DNA from 3 places in the Vibrio sp. JZG10 genome. Region 1 is predicted to be linked to each of the others. Evidence: riboswitches for the same ligand, from Rfam matches in the RefSeq annotation. Region 1 holds a riboswitch; each other region holds the start of a gene.

Evidence for each region. A riboswitch is a leader RNA that binds a small molecule or an ion and turns the genes downstream of it on or off. The one in region 1 is predicted to bind thiamine pyrophosphate.
Region 2: it holds a riboswitch for thiamine pyrophosphate, as region 1 does, so the genes downstream of both, thiC (phosphomethylpyrimidine synthase ThiC) here and thiB (thiamine ABC transporter substrate binding subunit) in region 1, are expected to answer to the same signal.
Region 3: it holds a riboswitch for thiamine pyrophosphate, as region 1 does, so the genes downstream of both, thiD (bifunctional hydroxymethylpyrimidine kinase/phosphomethylpyrimidine kinase) here and thiB (thiamine ABC transporter substrate binding subunit) in region 1, are expected to answer to the same signal.

Annotation. Positions count from the first base shown of each region.
Region 1 covers NZ_JBSUGE010000016.1:84,508-90,649, reverse strand. The annotation lists gene ppa (inorganic diphosphatase) at 22-552, opposite strand; gene fbp (class 1 fructose-bisphosphatase) at 680-1,696, opposite strand; gene mpl (UDP-N-acetylmuramate:L-alanyl-gamma-D-glutamyl-meso-diaminopimelate ligase) at 2,009-3,367, shown strand; gene ACWYVB_RS17750 (flavin prenyltransferase UbiX) at 3,372-4,007, shown strand; TPP riboswitch at 4,045-4,181, shown strand; gene thiB (thiamine ABC transporter substrate binding subunit) at 4,254-5,246, shown strand; gene thiP (thiamine/thiamine pyrophosphate ABC transporter permease ThiP) at 5,288-6,142, shown strand, end outside.
Region 2 covers NZ_JBSUGE010000032.1:9-6,150, forward strand. The annotation lists gene ACWYVB_RS22780 (multicopper oxidase domain-containing protein) at 273-1,655, shown strand; gene crcB (fluoride efflux transporter CrcB) at 1,779-2,162, shown strand; TPP riboswitch at 2,223-2,321, shown strand; gene thiC (phosphomethylpyrimidine synthase ThiC) at 2,486-4,426, shown strand; gene ACWYVB_RS22795 (thiamine phosphate synthase) at 4,426-5,841, shown strand; gene ACWYVB_RS22800 (HesA/MoeB/ThiF family protein) at 5,828-6,142, shown strand, end outside.
Region 3 covers NZ_JBSUGE010000026.1:50,931-57,072, reverse strand. The annotation lists gene ACWYVB_RS21540 (DUF3087 domain-containing protein) at 18-542, opposite strand; gene trmY (tRNA (pseudouridine(54)-N(1))-methyltransferase TrmY) at 703-1,302, shown strand; gene ACWYVB_RS21530 (TldD/PmbA family protein) at 1,383-2,726, opposite strand; gene ACWYVB_RS21525 (TldD/PmbA family protein) at 2,726-4,111, opposite strand; TPP riboswitch at 4,424-4,531, shown strand; gene thiD (bifunctional hydroxymethylpyrimidine kinase/phosphomethylpyrimidine kinase) at 4,629-5,489, shown strand; gene ACWYVB_RS21515 (ABC transporter ATP-binding protein) at 5,479-6,142, shown strand, end outside.

The DNA.
Region 1 (6,142 bases):
ATTTTGTATCAGCCGTGATGCTTATTTTTTCTGAGCGCGCTCGTAAGATTCTAGGATCTCAGCTTTAGCGGCAGCAACATCTGCCCAACCATCCACTTTCACCCATTTGCCCGCTTCAAGCTCTTTGTAACGCTCAAAGAATTGCGTGATCTGCGCTTTCAGTAGTTCTGGGATATCGTCCACATTTTGGATGTGATCGTACTCTTTCGAGATTTTGGTGTGGGGAACCGCAAACACTTTTGCGTCTTCACCTGACTCATCCGTCATCTTCAAAACGCCAACAGGACGGCAGCGAATCACTGAACCTGGCATGAGTGGGTATGGTGTTGGTACCAGTACGTCGACTGGGTCGCCATCAAGAGACAGCGTATTGTTCACGTAGCCATAGTTACATGGGTAGAACATTGGTGCAGACATGAAACGGTCGACAAATACCGCACCAGAATCTTTATCTACTTCGTACTTGATTGGATCTGCATTTGCAGGAATTTCGATCACGACATAGATATCTTCAGGCAGCGACTTGCCTGCTGGCACATGGTTTAAGCTCATTAGAATATTCCTTTTCATTAACGATGAGTCACACAAAAGCGGCTTCATCTGATGATAAATTCGCGTTTCACTTTAGCGACAAAAACGCGGCAGGTAAACACCTGCCGCGTTGGACAAAGGTCTGAAATTATTCTTCGTCGCGGTGCAGTTCAAGGAACTCTTCAACTTTGCGAACCATGTTCTTAGAACCCACAAAGAAAGGCACACGTTGGTGCAATTCGGTTGGTTTGATATCCATGATGCGATTGACGCCGTCTGATGCAATACCGCCCGCTTGCTCAATTAAGAACGCCATTGGGTTACATTCATAAAGTAGACGCAGTTTGCCCTGAGGATGGCTTTGCGTACTAGGGTAAAGGTAGATACCACCTTTCAGTAAGTTGCGGTGGAAATCAGCAACCAATGAGCCAATGTAGCGAGAAGTGTATGGACGACCGTCTTCTGGCACATTCTCTTGGCAGTACTTGATGTACTTCTTCACCCCTTGAGGGAAGCGAATGTAGTTACCTTCGTTGATCGAATAAATCTTGCCTTCTTCTGGGATCATCATGTTTTCATGAGAAAGGCAGAAGCTGCCGATAGATGGATCGTAAGTAAAGCCGTTTACGCCGTTACCCGTGGTGTAAACCAACATGGTTGATGAACCGTAAATCACGTAACCAGCGGCAACTTGCTTATGACCAGGCTGAAGGAAATCTTCTTCTGTCGCTGGTGTGCCAATAGGTGAAACACGGCGATAAATAGAGAAGATAGTACCGACAGAGACGTTCACATCGATGTTAGAAGAACCATCAAGTGGGTCCATCAGTACCACATATTTGGCGTTTTGGTTGAGCTCTTTGTTAAAAGCAACCGCTTCGTCTTCTTCCTCACTGGCAACGCCACACACTTGGTCACGAGCTTCAAGCGCGGCTTTGAACTTATCGTTCGCGTAAACATCGAGCTTTTGCTGGTCTTCACCTTGGACATTTTCCGTGCCTACAGCACCAGTGATATCACCGAGACCCGCTGCGTTGATTTCGCGGTTAACGATTTTTGCAGCTAAACGAATGGAGGCTAAAAGGGATGATAGATCACCGCTAGCGTGGGGGAAATCCGCTTGTTTTTCGACAATGAACTCGCCTAGGGTGCGCAGTCCTGACATGGTTAATCCTTACATTTTCATTTCATTGGGGGTAGTGCGCAAGTGAGCATCTCTTTATGGATGTTAAACGATTGCGCTGGATGTAAGTTTAAGTCGCAGATCTTTTTAATGGTAATGAAGTAACTGTTTGAGATCTCAATTTATTTGTAGACTTGCTTGAGGTATTCATCAGTAAGCAAGAGGTTGTACAGTCTGTGTTCAACCTTGTCATATTTGTGAAAGGGACTGCAAGAAGAAGGCTAAAGTCTCTCGCTTTTCTGGTTGTGATCGCGATAATGAAAGCATTAAAGAACGCATTACAAGGTTTAGTTTATGCACATTCATATCTTGGGTATCTGTGGCACATTTATGGGCGGCGCTGCGATTTTAGCGCGCCAATTAGGGCATAAAGTCACTGGTTCTGATGCCAACGTTTACCCACCGATGAGCACGTTGCTTGAGTCTCAAGGTATTGAAATTATTGAAGGCTTCGACCCGTCTCAACTCGACCCTCAACCAGACCTTGTGGTGATCGGTAATGCCATGAGCCGTGGTAACCCATGTGTTGAACATGTGCTCAATACCAACATGCGCTACACCTCTGGTCCGCAGTGGCTCAACGAGTTTTTGCTGCACGATCGCTGGGTATTGGCGGTATCGGGTACACACGGTAAAACGACCACGTCGAGCATGCTGGCTTGGATACTCGAAGACTGCGGTTATCAACCTGGTTTCCTAGTTGGTGGAGTACTTGGTAACTTTGGAGTCTCTGCTCGTTTGGGTGAAAGCATGTTTTTTGTCGTTGAAGCGGACGAATATGACAGTGCTTTTTTCGATAAGCGTTCTAAGTTTGTGCACTACCATCCTCGAACCTTAATCATGAACAACCTTGAGTTTGATCATGCTGACATCTTCGATGATCTAGAGGCGATCAAGCGCCAATTCCATCATTTAGTGCGAACGGTTCCCGGAAATGGCTTAATCTTAGCTCCGAAGCAAGACCAAGCTTTGGCGGATGTATTAGAGCGTGGTTGCTGGACAGAAAAGCAGTTTTCAGGTGTTGGTGGCGACTGGCAAGCGCACAAATTAGTGCTTGATGGCTCAAAATTTGACGTTGCGTTGCAAGGCGAGAAGGTTGGTACCGTCGAATGGAATTTGGTGGGTGACCATAACGTTGATAATGCGTTAATGGCGATTGCCGCCGCACGACACGTTGGTGTAACGCCGGAACTTGCTTGTCAGGCTCTGGGCCGTTTCATCAACACTAAGCGTCGTTTAGAGCTCAAAGGTGAAGAACAAGGCATCACGGTTTACGATGATTTTGCGCATCACCCAACGGCAATTGAACTCACCGTCGGTGGTTTGCGTAACAAGGTAGGCGAAAAACGCATTCTTGCCGTGTTGGAACCTCGTTCTGCCACTATGAAGCGCGGCGTGCACAAAAACACACTCGCGGATTCGCTACACAGCGCAGATGAAGTGTTCTTATTCCAACCAGACAACATCGAATGGTCGGTGCAAGATATCGCGGAACAATGTCAGCAACCTGCTTTTGTTGACGCTGACATCGATAACTTTGTAGCGAAAATCGTTGAACGTGCGCAGCCAGGTGACCAAATCCTCGTGATGAGTAATGGTGGCTTTGGCGGTATTCACGGCAAGCTCCTCGAGCAACTTAAACAAAAAGTCTGATTTTATGCAAAACAAACAGCAGCAAGCAGAAAAAGCCATCACTTTAGCGTTAACTGGAGCATCTGGTGCGCCTTATGGTCTGCGCCTTTTAGAATGTTTAGTCGCGGCGGATTATCATGTCTACGTTCTGATTTCTTCGGCGGCTCGCGTTGTGATGGCAACCGAACACAACCTTAAGCTGCCAAGTGGGCCAGACGCCGCAAAGCAAGCGCTGGTGGAACATCTCAACTGTGATCCAAATAACATCACTGTTTGTGGTAAAGATGACTGGTTCTCACCAGTAGCGTCTGGCTCAGCGGCACCAAAGCAAATGGTGGTTTGCCCATGTTCAGCAGGAAGTGTTGCGGCGATCGCGCATGGTATGTCGGACAACTTGATCGAACGGGCGGCTGATGTGGTAATGAAAGAACGCGGGCAGTTGTTGCTCGTGGTTCGTGAAACGCCATTTTCAACGCTGCATCTGGAGAACATGCACAAGCTATCGCAAATGGGCGTCACCATCATGCCAGCGGCTCCGGGCTTCTACCATCAGCCAAAGAGCATTGAAGACTTAGTGGATTTTATGGTGGCGAGAATTCTCGACCACTTAGGTATTGAGCAAGGTTTAGTGCCTCGTTGGGGCTATGACCAGCGCTCGTGAGCTGATTGTGTAACCACTCAAATACCTTTACAATCCATCCAACTCATCGGGGAGCAAACCCATTTTGCATTGAGTCAATCAATGCATTTGGGCGCTGAGACCTAAGTGCTTTACTAGGGACCCGTATTACCTGAACCAGATAATGCTGGCGTAGGAATTGAGTCTGGATATTGGAAATCCTTAATAGCCGCCTCAAACCCTGTGCCGCTCAACTTATTTCTCTGAAATACTCATGGAGAGCGAGCAGTGAAACCCACTCTAAATCTGATTGCCTTAGCTGCAATCACCTCTACTTCAGCGTTTGCTGCTGAAAACACATTAACTATCTATACCTACGACTCTTTTGCTGCAGATTGGGGGCCGGGTCCTAAAATCGAGCAAGCTTTTGAAGCAAAATGTGGCTGTGACGTTAACTTCGTTGCGTTGGACGATGGTGTGTCGATCCTGAATCGTCTTCGTCTTGAAGGCGGTAATAGCAAAGCCGACATCGTGTTAGGTTTGGATAACAACCTGATGGCTGAAGCGAAGAAAACCGGTTTGCTTACTGAGCACAATGTGGATACGGCCAACACAGTGTTACCAAACGGTTGGAGCGATACGACGTTTGTACCGTACGATTACGGTTACTTCGCGTTTGTGTACAACAAAGAGAAACTGGCTAATCCGCCGAAAAGCATGAAAGAGCTGGTGGAAGCGCGCGACGATTTGAAAGTGATTTATCAAGATCCGCGTACGTCAACGCCGGGCCAAGGCTTGATGCTGTGGATGAAATCCATTTATGGCGACGATGTGACGCAAGCGTGGCAGAAGCTAGCGAGCAAAACCGTAACGGTCACGAAAGGTTGGTCAGAAGCGTATTCCATGTTCCTTAACGGCGAGTCGGACTTAGTGCTTTCTTACACTACGTCACCTGCGTACCACTTAATTGCGGAAAACGATTCAAAGTTTGCGACGGCGAATTTTGCTGAAGGTCACTACATGCAAGTTGAAGTCGCCGCTAAAGTGAAAGGGGCAAAAAATTCAGAACTTGCTGATCAATTTATGAATTTCATTTTAAGTGATGAGTTCCAGTCAGCGATGCCAACGGGTAACTGGATGTACCCTGTTACTGACGTTGAGTTACCTAAAGGTTTTGAAACCTTGAGCGTTCCAAACAAGTCGTTGAGCTTTAGTGCTGATGAAGTGGCAAAAATGCGTAAGTCTTGGATTCGCGAATGGCAAAGCGCACTGATGTTTTAGCTGACGTTCCACCCCTCATCTGAATGAGATAGGTTTTACCTTTGAATTCTGTTCCAAAAATAGGTTTAGGGGTCGCGATGATCATCGCGACCTTTGTTGTTTCTGCCCTAGGTGCTTTGATTGTTCAAGCCCCTTCACTTGATGTGTCTGTGGTATGGGACGACCCGTATTATCAACATGTCACCAAGTTCAGCTTCTACCAAGCTTTTCTTTCCACATTGCTCAGTGTTGGCTTTGCCATTCCAGTTGCGCATGCGCTTTCACGTCGCCAATTTTGGGGTAAGTCATTACTGCTTAAGCTGTTTGCATCGACGCTAGTTTTGCCTGTTTTGGTTGGTGTTTTCGGGCTACTAGCGATTTATGGCAACAGCGGTTTGTTAGCGCAGTGGCTACAGAGTTTCGATAGCAAACTGCCATTTTCTATTTACGGTTTGAACGGCATTTTACTCGCCCATGTGTTCTTTAATTTACCTTACGCGGCGCGCTTGCTGTTGCAAGCATTAGAATCTATTCCTGCCGAGCAACATAAGCTGTGTGCGCATTTAGGTATGAACCATTGGAATAAGTTTCGTTGGGTGGAATGGCCGCGTTTAAGACAGCAACTTCCCCACGTTTGTGGTTTGGTATTTATGTTGTGCTTCACCAGTTTCGCCACTGTAATGGCATTGGGGGGCGGGCCAAAATCCACCACCATTGAATTGGCAATTTACCAAGCGATTAAGTTTGATTTTGATTTACAAGCTGGGGCGTTATTGGCGCTGTGGCAGATGCTGTTATGTGGACTGCTTGCGATTGGAGTGCAGAAGTTAACAAAGCCTGTTTCTATCAGTGCTGGCAGCACATCGGTACAGCAATATTTAACGAAGGATCATGGGTGGTCAAAAGCTTGGGATAGC
Region 2 (6,142 bases), on a different contig from region 1:
CGTGTTGGGAGTTCGAATCTCTCCACCCCTGCCATATATCAAGGCTCTGACTTAGGTCAGAGCCTTTTTTGTATCTGCTTGCCACTATGCATTTGTCCTCTCATCCCACCTATATGCCTTTCTGCTGCCTGCTGCTCTTTGTAAGTATTTATTACTCACCAACCTATTAGACTAGTCGTTATAACCAAGTGCTCCGAAATGTTAGCAATAAATGAGAATCATTATTTATATTTAGTTACACTCAACCGATCTGGATTAATGGGTAACTATGTATGGATATATCTCGTCGACGCTTCCTTCAATCATCCTTAGCGATCTCCGCGCTTACTGTTCTACCTGCATGTTCTCTATCTAGGAGTACTAATAAGCAGGGGCAGTATATATACGATATCACTGCAGAGCCTTCTACGGCTGAACTAGTGCCCGGTTTCAATACTGAGGTATTAGCTTTTAATGGGCGTATACCTGCACCGATAATTCGTTGCCGACAAGGGGAAAAGGTAACAATCAACTTCATCAATAAGCTATCAGAGCCGACGACGATTCATTGGCATGGCTTGAGGATTCCTATTGAAATGGATGGAGTTCCGTTTTTAAGCCAGGCTCCTATCATGCCCGGAGAGACTTTTACGTATGAGTTTATTCCGCCAGATGCAGGTACGTTTTGGTATCACCCACACATGAACAGCGTTAAGCAGCTTGGTATGGGGTTGGTTGGGCTAATAATTGTTGAAGAGGCTGAGCCTGTTCAGTTTGATGAAGAGCATGAAGTCGTCCTCAAGCATTGGCATTTAGACAAGCAAGGACAGTGGAAGAACCTAATGGTGCCGCGCTTGAGTGCACGTATGGGAACGCCAGGAGAGTGGAGTAGCGTCAATGGTATTCATGAGCCTGTTTATACGCTGGAGCAGAACGCGACTACGCGATTAAGAATTGCTAATGTCGATAACACCATTACCTATCCGATCGCGATTGAAGGCACAGAGGCTTGGGTTATTGCTATCGATGGCAATCCAGTTAAAACGCCTTATAGGCTCACTCAACACAAAATTGGTCCGGGAATGAGATTGGATATCGGATTGATTGCTCCGAAGGCTGGAGAGCGTGTTTATGTGCGTCAAATGAAAGGGCGCTTCCCATTCTCCTTGTGTGAGTTTGAAGTTGTTGAGTCTGACCTGCCAAGCAACAAGAAACTGCCTTTATTGCCTCTCAACCCTGTGCCTGATCTTGATTTGGAAAATGCGGAGCAAATCGATTATGTGTTTGAATGGGAGGGGGCGATCACTCCTGCCGATAAATCGGGCAAAGCGATACCTAAATTCTGGCTGATGAACAAACGAGCTTGGGAGGGAATGAGTAAAGATAATATCCCAGCACCACTTTCAACATTGGAGCTTGGAAAAACCTATATCTTCAATTTGAAGAACGTTACTCAATATCATCATCCTATTCATCTTCATGGGCATACATTTACTGTTCTTGAGTTAGATGGAAAGAAACTCGACGAACCGTTCCATACCGATACGGTTTTACTTGGAAAAAATGGCAGTGCCAAAGCTGCCTTTGTTGCTAACAACCCTGGACGTTGGATGTATCACTGCCATGTTATTGAGCACATGAAAACCGGTTTGATGGGGTATATTGAAGTAAAGTGACTCCTGTAACTTTTTTAATCTCAGCGTGTTTTAAATGCAATACGTTGTCGAATTCTAAAATTTCACCATCAATATTGCTTTAGTTTTGGTTACAATATCGTCATCAATAGTGTTGGGGGAATTATGGGGCAGTTTTCCATTCTTGGTTTTATTGCACTAGGTGGTGCTTTCGGTGCGTGTTCTCGTTACTTGATATCTGAACTGTGTGTCATTTTATTGGGGCGTGGTTTTCCATACGGTACGCTAACTGTTAATGTGGTTGGTTCATTTATCATGGGCTTGTTGATTGCTGCGTTCGACAATGAACTGTTGGCAACAGAACCTTGGCGACAAGTGATTGGTTTGGGCTTTTTAGGGGCACTGACGACGTTTTCCACCTTTTCTATGGATAATGTTTTACTTATGCAGCAAGGTGCGTTTCTTAAGATGGGGTTAAATATTTTATTAAATGTGGTGCTGAGCATCTCTGCTGCGTGGATCGGTTTCCAATTATTGATGCGCAGCTAGCAAAGTAGTTAAAAATTAAACAGGTCGGCTTGGTTTAACCAGGCCGTTTTTATATACTGATATCACTTGTCGGAGTGCCATAAGGCTGAGACCGTTAATTCGGGATCCGTTGAACCTGATCAGATTAGAATCTGCGAAGGGAACAAGAGAAGATATTTATACCGGAGTTTTTTCTGGTTGACCTATCAAATAGTCGAATGTTGTTACAGGCAAATTACTTAAGCTTTATTTAGCCTTAATTTGACTCCTCTTGTCGCATCTATCCGCCAAGCATTTTTATCCAATTACTTTTTATCTAGTATAACAAAGCAAGGAAAAATGCTATGTCGAGTCGCAAACAAGCGAGACTGGAAGCAAAACAGTTTATTGAAACACTCTCGGTACAGCCGTACCCAAATTCCACAAAAGTATATGTAGAAGGTTCACGTCCAGATGTTCGTGTACCTATGCGTGAAATAGCGCTAGCAGATAGTCTGATTGGTGGCACAAAAGAAGCGCCTATTTTCGAGCCGAATGAAGCCGTCCGAGTCTACGATACGTCAGGTGTTTATACTGATCCGAACTACGATATTGACCTTTATAGCGGCTTACCAAAGCTAAGAGAAAGCTGGATTGAAGAGCGAGGTGACACAGAGTTACTCGATGAAGTAAGCTCGGTGTACACCAAAGAACGCTTAGAAGACGAAACACTAGACGATCTTCGTTACGGCAATCTACCACGTATTCGACGTGCCAAAGATGGGCAATGCGTCACTCAACTGCACTATGCTCGCAAAGGTATTATCACCCCAGAAATGGAATTCATCGCGCTGCGTGAAAACATGGGTCGTGCCAAGTACCGTGATGAAGTGCTGAATCAACAACATCCAGGTCAAAGCTTCGGGGCGAACCTACCAAAGGACATTACCGCCGAGTTTGTTCGCAAAGAAGTTGCCGAAGGTCGCGCGATTATCCCTTCTAATATCAACCACCCAGAATCCGAACCAATGATCATTGGACGTAACTTTTTGGTCAAAGTGAACGCCAATATCGGTAACTCATCGGTGACGTCTTCGATTGAGGAAGAAGTTGAGAAGCTCGTTTGGGCGACACGCTGGGGTGGGGATACCGTTATGGATCTCTCTACTGGACGTAACATCCACGAAACTCGCGAGTGGATTCTGCGTAACAGCCCGGTTCCGATCGGTACCGTACCTATGTATCAAGCGCTGGAAAAAGTGAATGGAGTTGCCGAAAACCTTAACTGGGAAGTGATGCGCGATACTCTGATTGAGCAAGCAGAACAGGGCGTTGATTACTTCACTATCCATGCCGGTTTACTACTTCGCTATGTGCCAATGACTGCAAAGCGTGTTACTGGCATAGTCTCTCGTGGTGGTTCTATCATCGCGAAATGGTGTTTAGCGCATCACCAAGAAAGCTTCTTATACACCCACTTCCGAGAGATCTGTGAAATCTGTGCCAAGTATGATGTGGCACTTTCTCTCGGTGATGGTCTGCGCCCTGGTTCGGTTGCCGATGCTAATGACGAAGCGCAATTTGCGGAGCTTCGTACTCTTGGTGAGTTGACTAAGGTTGCGTGGGAATACGACGTACAGGTGATTATCGAAGGTCCTGGCCATGTTCCAATGCACATGATCAAAGAGAACATGGAAGAGCAGCTAGAGCACTGCCATGAAGCTCCGTTCTACACCCTTGGTCCACTGACGACAGACGTCGCTCCTGGTTACGACCATATTACGTCAGGTATTGGCGCTGCCATGATTGGCTGGTATGGCTGTGCGATGCTTTGTTACGTAACACCTAAAGAGCATCTTGGCTTACCAAACAAAGAAGACGTGAAGGTAGGCATGATCACTTACAAGCTTGCTGCGCACGCCGCTGATTTAGCTAAAGGGCACCCTGGCGCACAAGTTCGTGATAACGCGCTTTCTAAAGCACGTTTTGAATTCCGCTGGGAAGACCAATTCAACTTGTCACTCGACCCAGAAACCGCGCGCGCTTTCCATGACGAAACTTTACCTCAAGAGTCCGGCAAAGTTGCTCACTTCTGTTCGATGTGCGGACCAAAGTTCTGCTCGATGAAGATTTCGCAAGAGGTACGAGAGTACGCGAAAGACACTGAGCAAGTTGCTGCGGACCAAGCTATCTCTATCAAAATGCTTGATGATCCTCTTGAGGGGATGCGTCAGAAATCTCAAGAATTTAGAGACACAGGTTCTGAGTTATACCACCCAGCAGCACATGCCGAGGTAAGTGACTAATGAGCAAAATCCTTATTCCGTCATCATTGATTGAGCTAACAGGTTTAGTTCAACAATGTTTGTTGTTGGCGAGAGAACAGGGTTTTAGCATCGAAGACATTGAGTTGGGTGTGAGCCCAACTCAATCTATTCAGCTTGTTCGCGACCAACAGACCACACGCATAACGACAGATCTTATTGATGGTTATGACTCTGAGAATGAGAGCTCATTTGTGCTCTATTACCGTTCTGCTTTGTCGGTAGAAGCGTGTGCTAAGCAACCGTCGAAAGCGATTTATATTGGTATTGCTGATACTCAGGTATCCGATGAAAAGGAGAAAATGCTTCAGCTTGATATCTGGCGTCACCCAATTAACAACGAAGTGAGAGCGCTTTCCGTTAAGTCCAAATTCAACGCAATGTTCGATCCTGAACATCACCTTGCTTGGATAGTAACGCTGACAGTACTCGATTTTCCTATCGAAGATGCGTTAACACTTGCTCGAGGAATGCTAACTCAACAAGCGAATGTTTCACGTGAAACACTGTTGAATGACAACCTTGATGAGGGACGATCTACTCAGTGGGCTGACCAATTTGATGATTTCCCCACACCTGTACTGGAGGATAACCGACTAGGTATTCAAGTTGGTTGGTCTGCACAAGGTGAGAGCGTTAGCTTTCCAACTCTAACTAAGCAAAGTCTAGGGCTCTATCCAGTCGTTGATGATGTTGCTTGGATTGAGCGTTTACTGCCTTTAGGCATCAACACTATTCAACTGCGAATAAAGAACCCACAACAAGCCGATTTAGAACAACAGATCATTCGAGCAATTGAGCTAGGTCGTCAGTATCAAGCTCAAGTGTTCATCAATGACTATTGGCAGTTGGCAATCAAGCATGGCGCTTATGGCGTTCACCTAGGACAAGAAGACATAGAAGAGTCGAATTTGGCTCAGCTAACTAAAGCCGGCATTCGTCTTGGTCTTTCTACTCATGGTTATTACGAACTACTGCGCATCGTACAAGTTCATCCTAGCTACATCGCGCTAGGGCATATTTTCCCAACCACCACAAAACAGATGCCATCGAAACCACAAGGTTTGGTGCGCTTGGCACTGTATCAAAAGCTGATTGATAGCATTCCTTATGGAAACACAGAGTCGGTTTTCCGTCCTGCAAAAGACAAAGCAGGTAGTGACTATGTACTTGGCTTTCCGACGGTCGCGATTGGTGGCATTGACCAATCTAATGCAGACCAAGTTTGGCAAACAGGTGTTTCTAGTTTGGCAGTTGTGCGAGCTATTACCTTGGCAGAATCACCTCAGTCCGTTATCGAGTTTTTTGCACAACTGATGAAGGAAAGACAGCTAACGTTTACTGATCAGAATAGTGAATTGGCGCATACCAAGAGAGGCGAGCATGCTCACGGATAAGCAGTTCCTTCGCTATCAACGCCAAGTTGCTCTGCCTGAAATTGCTGAAGGTGGGCAAGAGCGTTTGAGTAAATCGCATGTGCTAATCATCGGTTGTGGTGGGTTAGGAAGCGCAGCGAGTTTGTACTTGGCATCAGCGGGTGTTGGTAAATTGGTTGTGGTTGATGATGATGAAGTTGATAGCAGTAACCTACAACGTCAGATCATTTATCGTGAGCAAGACCTCCAAGTTGCGAAAACAAAAGCGACTGTAAAGCAACTTACTGAACTTAATTCTATGGTCCAAGTTCGTGCTCTCAAT
Region 3 (6,142 bases), on a different contig from region 1:
AAGTAGCAAATAGGCAATCAGTATGTGTCTACCCAGCTCTCTTTAAAGCTGGTGATATCAAGATCCAGTGATTGCGCCGCTTCGATTTGCTCAATTGCCTCTAATTCTTTATTTACACTATTCATCGTCAATGTGTTGTTGTCTAACTCAAACACTTGTTGTTGAGTTTTGTAATAGAACTTAAGCGTAGTGAGCGCTTTTACATCGTCATTGCTCGCGGCTGCTTTAATGCTTTTTAGTTTACGAAATATTTTGTTGTGCAGTTGCTTGAGCTTCCAAACGTACAACACCTCTTCCATGTATGGCCGAGTTTTAATTTGATTCAATAAAGAGAGGGAAGTTGCGACTGCGAGAACGACACCAATCAAATTCCAATGGAAGTTTCCCGTTGATTGTTCAGGTACGACTTCAGTGTTACCAAACAAAACTATAAGCAAGGTACTAAAGGCAAGAGATGAGATAGCGAGCAACGCAACAAAACCGCCAATCACCAGGTTTACTTTCTTTTTATAAATGTCTTTATTTATCTTTTTGATTTCCATATACCGCTCCTAACAGGGTTGCCTCCTATTCTAACTAGCACACTCCGCACGACAATCGAAGCTTTGTAAGTAAGTTCACATTTACTATTAAACTCGCATCCCTTCCCTGCTTGGGTATATACTTCCGCGCATTCACTCTTCCTATATAGAGGCTAAACTCATGCGCTCTTTTGTTTTACGAGCTCGCGCGGCGCCAACCACCAGCAAAGCACTATTAGAAGGTGTTGGTAACGAGGCGCATACCGAGATCCTTGCTCATACCATGATGAACACCATGTTCGTGGCACAATCTCACCGTGAAGATGTGGTTGTTCACTTGGTATTAGAGAGCACGAAGGATTACTCGCGCACGATTACCATTCGTTCAAACGACATTACCAATATTGGTGGTTTTCACGAGTCAACGTTGATCGCTGCCGTTGCCCGTGCGTTGGACGCATCTGTTGGTATGGGTAAAGAGCAGCTTCGTGAAGTCGAACCTGGTATCACCGTTCGTACAGTGAGCTTCGAACGCTTGGTTCAAGAACTAGCCGAAGATCACCAACTTTATATGTTGGACAAGAAAGGCGAATTTGTTCGTGACACAGAAATTGGTGAAAACCCATGTTTCTTGCTAACCGATCACATCCCGATGCCGAAGAAGTCGTTCAACAGCTTGAAGCGCCTAGGTACTGAGAAGATCAGCTTAGGTCCTAAGATGCTTTTCGCTTCTCAGTGTGTGGTATTGATCCACAATGAGTTGGACATCCGCGAATTTTAGTTATTCGCGTACACGTTGCTAGATGATGAAAGAGGACTCGATTGAGTCCTCTTTTTTGTTTCTGATTTTCTATGCCGCGCTTATTTGCCGCCAATACTCAAGCGAGCAAAACGCACATCTGGCGCGAAGAAAGTGCGGCTATCATTAATAAGCTGGGTATCACCCACAGCTTCTACTTCTTGCAGCATCTTATAGAAGTTACCTGCAACTGTAATTCCGCGCACAGGTTGAACACGTTGACCATCACGACACAAGAAACCACTCGCACCAAATGAGAAATCACCACTGACAGCATCTGCACCAGAGTGAACCCCTTGCAGTTCCACTAATTCTAGGTATTCACCTGCTTTGACTTCTGGCGCACTGCTGTTGCCTGTCGCAATCACTTTGTGATTCGCTGACACGTCTAAGCTCGATTTTGCACCGCGAGCAGCACTTGCCGTCGACACTGCACCCAAATAACTCGCTGTTTGGCTATTGTGCAATAGCGTATTCAGTTGGCCATTAGCGATCAACACATTGTCTTGGGTGGCAAAACCTTCACTATCAAACCCTGCGATAGCCATACCATTCGGCATGTATGCCGCATCGGTAAAGGTAATCAAGTCACTCGCAACACGTTGACCAAGCTTATCACCCAGTGGCGTAATGCCTTTCATCGCGCTTACACCAGAGAAAGCACTGCCGAAAGCACCGAATAAACTTGCCAGCGCATTGATGTGGAAAATAGCGGGGTAGTTACCCGTCGCAACCGGTACACCTTCAAGAAGATCACGAGCAAGGTTATAACCGCCTTCTATACAATAAGCTGGATCCAACTCATCAAAACGGCGACCTAGCGACATTCTTCCCGCCATCGACTGTTTGCCGTCTTTTTCAAACAGGGTATACGCGTAACAAGTGAACGATCGCTCGAAATGTTGACATAACGTACCTTGAGTATTCGCGATGATGAGCTGAGTTTCACCGTCACTGTAACCATTGTATGGTGAGCTTGAAGCGTGAGGCAGAGCCACAACACCTTGCTCAAGCGCAAGGGACAGTTCAATTTTCTCATCGACCGATGTGGTATCGTCTTGCGCAATTTCTGCAATATCAGTGGTGATTTGGCTGTTCACGCAACTAATGCTCTGATGTTCATCTTGCTTGGAAAAGCGAGCACTTTGCAGCGCGTTTGTGAGCATCAAATCTAAACTTGGTTGCTCGAGTGATTCAGAATAACTTGTCGCGACACGAGCATCTTTAATAACTCGAACACCCAGCACTTGACTTGAGCTTACTTTGTACTCATCCAGCTTGCCTTGGTTTGCTTTCAGCGAAAAGCTGCTGTTGCAGTTTACAATGACGTCCGCTTCTGCGCCTTGACGCTTTGCTTCTGATAGTACGTAATCAACCGCATTAAGAAGTTGTTTTTCTTGGCTCATTAGTTACCGCCTCCTACCAGAATATTATCTACTTTCAGTGTTGGCTGACCGACTGTTGTTGGTACTGAACCACTTACTGAACCACACATGCCCGGCGCAAGCGCCATGTCTTTGCCGACCATGCTGATTTCTTTCAACACTTTTGGACCCGTACTGATCAGCGTTGCTGTTTTCAGAGGTTTGGTGATTTTGCCATTTTCAATGAGGTAAGCTTCACGAACAGCAAAGTTAAACTCGCCCGTTCCCGGTTGAACCGAGCCGCCGCCCATCTTCTTCGCATAGATACCACGTTCGATACCTGCCAGCATGTCGTCAAGTGAATGCTCACCTTCTTCGATAAAGGTGTTACGCATCCGCGAGGTTGGTGCGAACTTGTAGTTTTGACGACGACCAGAACCCGTAGGCTCATAACCTGTCTTCATGCCACCCATTTTATCGACCATGAAGCTGGTTAGCTTACCGTCTTTGATCAGTTGAGTGCGCTGAGTCTTCATGCCTTCGTCATCAACATGAATCGAGCCCCATTCGTTGGTCATGGTGCCATCATCTACAGCATTCACTGCAGTGTGAGCAACCATTTCGCCCATTTTGTCGTGGAATACGGACGCTTTCTTCGCAACCGAAGTGGTTTCTAGTAAGTGACCACACGCTTCATGGAAGATAACGCCGCCAAAGCCGTTACCAATTACCACTGGCATTTCACCTGATGGACAAGCATCAGCGCCAAGTTTCACTAACGCTTGCTGCGCGATAGTTTGACCCAGCTCTTTTGCATCAAGCTGTTCGCTGAACTCCCAACCAGCAAGAGCGCCAGGACCTTCCATACCAGAAGACTGCTCATTACCTTTTTGAGCAACGGTGTTACCCGCCACACGAATGTAGTGACGCGTATCGTCTACATGCAAACCTTCTGAGTTGAAGATAGACACTTGCTGCTCGCGCTGAAGCACACTACCAATGAACTGGCTGATGTACTCACTTTCTGCACGCGCAGCTTGGTCAACTTTCAATAGAAACGCGATTTTTGAATCTAAGTTAGCATCCTGACTTAACGGCATGCGGCAACCGTGTTGGATTGGGTAGCGGTTCAAATTCAAAGAACCTGCTGACGCGATTTGTTCACGCTTGTCTTTTGCCGCAAGCAATGACGTTACGCGTTTTAGCTCGGCTTCGTCCGTGCTATTGGTGTATCCATAAAGCACTTTGTGACCGAAGAAGAGGCGAATGCCGATACCAAAATCAATCCCCGAATTGATCTTGTCCACCTCACCAGATGCGATCTGGACGGTGTTAGTTTGATGATGTTCAACGAATAGTTCAGCGAAATCAGCCCCTAAAAAGAGAGCATGATCGATCACTGACTTCGCTGTTGCAGAATTAAGCATGAAGTCTCCTTGCTCGATGATCGTCTTAGCCTTCCTAATTAACTGTCGAAAAGTTCAACAAAGTTAAATTGGCAACGCGTTAAATTTTAACAGTTTTTTAACCTTGTTTTGTGCTAATCCTTGCTTAACGAGACCACGATTATTTATTAAATATTCCAGGTTCAGCTCTTTCACCAGAGCGTTGCACTAGTAAATTCCACACGACGAACCATTTAGATGCTTACTCTATCACTCACCTCGCATAATTGAATACTCAATAATAATTACTCTCAAAAAACGTATCCCTTCTACAAGGGGCCTGCTATCATCCGAGCGAAATAGTCGGGGGGCCACGCGATAAGCGTTGGCTGAGATCGAGATTCGAGACCCGTTGAACCTGATTCAGTTAGCACTGACGTAGGGAACTATGCGCACTTTGCCTTTCGCCGCTCCTCTTTGGCGAGCGATAACGATCGAACAATCGATCTATCCACAACGGTCAAAGTCAGTTCCTATACGTCTTGTAGTAGGAGCGACCATGACGCAGCAATCACAGCCATCTTTACACCAGGCACAATCACCTATAACCACCCCAGTTGTCTTAACCATCGCAGGCTCCGACAGCGGCGGCGGCGCAGGCATCCAAGCCGATATCAAAGCGATGTCCGCAACTGGCAGCTTTGCCTGCTCAGTGATTACCGCCATCACCTCACAAAACACGCAAGGCGTTTCTGCGATTTTCCCTATTCCTCTTGATCACGTTGAAAGCCAACTCGATGCGGTGTTTACCGATCTCAATATTGTGGCGGTAAAAGTCGGCATGCTGGCGGATTCGAACATCATTAAAGTCGTTGCTAACAAGATTAAGCAATACCAACCTAAACATCTTGTGATTGATCCCGTCATGGTCGCCACCAGCGGCGATTTGCTACTTGAGCAATCAGCAATCAGCACATTAAAAGAAGAACTAATTCCACTGGCAGACATCATCACTCCTAACCTGCCAGAAGGTGCAGCATTGACGGGTAAGCCAGTGCCTCAATCAGAATCTGAAATGAACGATATGATTACCGACCTTCGTGCACTTGGTGCCAAAGCTATTCTGCTCAAAGGCGGTCATCTTGAAGAAAATGAAAACAGCAACGATCTGCTGATCATGCAAAACAGTGCGGAGTTAATCAGCGCCAAGCGTTTTCCGACCAAAAACACCCACGGTACGGGCTGTACACTGTCTTCCGCCATTGCGTCTTACCTTAGCCAAGGCAACAACCTACACAAAGCGGTGCACCTTGGTAAGCAGTACATCAGCCAAGCTATCGCACACGCTGATGAATTGGAAGTGGGGAAAGGTCACGGCCCTGTGAATCACTTTTTTTCGGGTCATACTTATGTTCGCTAACGCGATTGGCATTCAGCTTTCCGACGCCAGTTTGCAATACAAAGACAGCCAAACACCGACTTTAGCGGGAGTGAACATGACCATTCCTGTCGGTCAATGGACGGTATTACTCGGACGAAGTGGCTGCGGGAAAACCACAATATTGCGTTACTTAGCTGGCCTACTGGATGACCAAGTTGACTGGCATGGCGAACTCATCACAACCGATGGCGCTGCACTGCATGACCGTATCGCTTACATGGCTCAGCAGGATTTATTGCTACCGTGGCTTAACGTGCTGGATAACGTCTGCCTCAGCTCGCGCTTTTCTCACGCCAATTCAAATCCAGCGGATGAGAAACAACGCGCTCTCAACTTGTTAGAGCACGTTGGGTTGGCAGATTACGCTTACGCCAAACCCGCTCAACTCTCCGGAGGTATGCGACAGCGCGTAGCCCTTGCTCGCACTCTGATGCAAGACAAACCTTTGGTTTTGATGGATGAACCTTTCTCGGCATTGGACGCCGTGACTCGCCACAAATTGCAAACTCTCTCTGCCGAGCTACTAAAAGACAAAACCGTTGTCTTGATTACACACGATCCGCAAGAAGCGGTGCGATTGGCGCATCAACTCTATGTGTTACAAGGCACGCCAGCTCAAGCACAGCACTTGG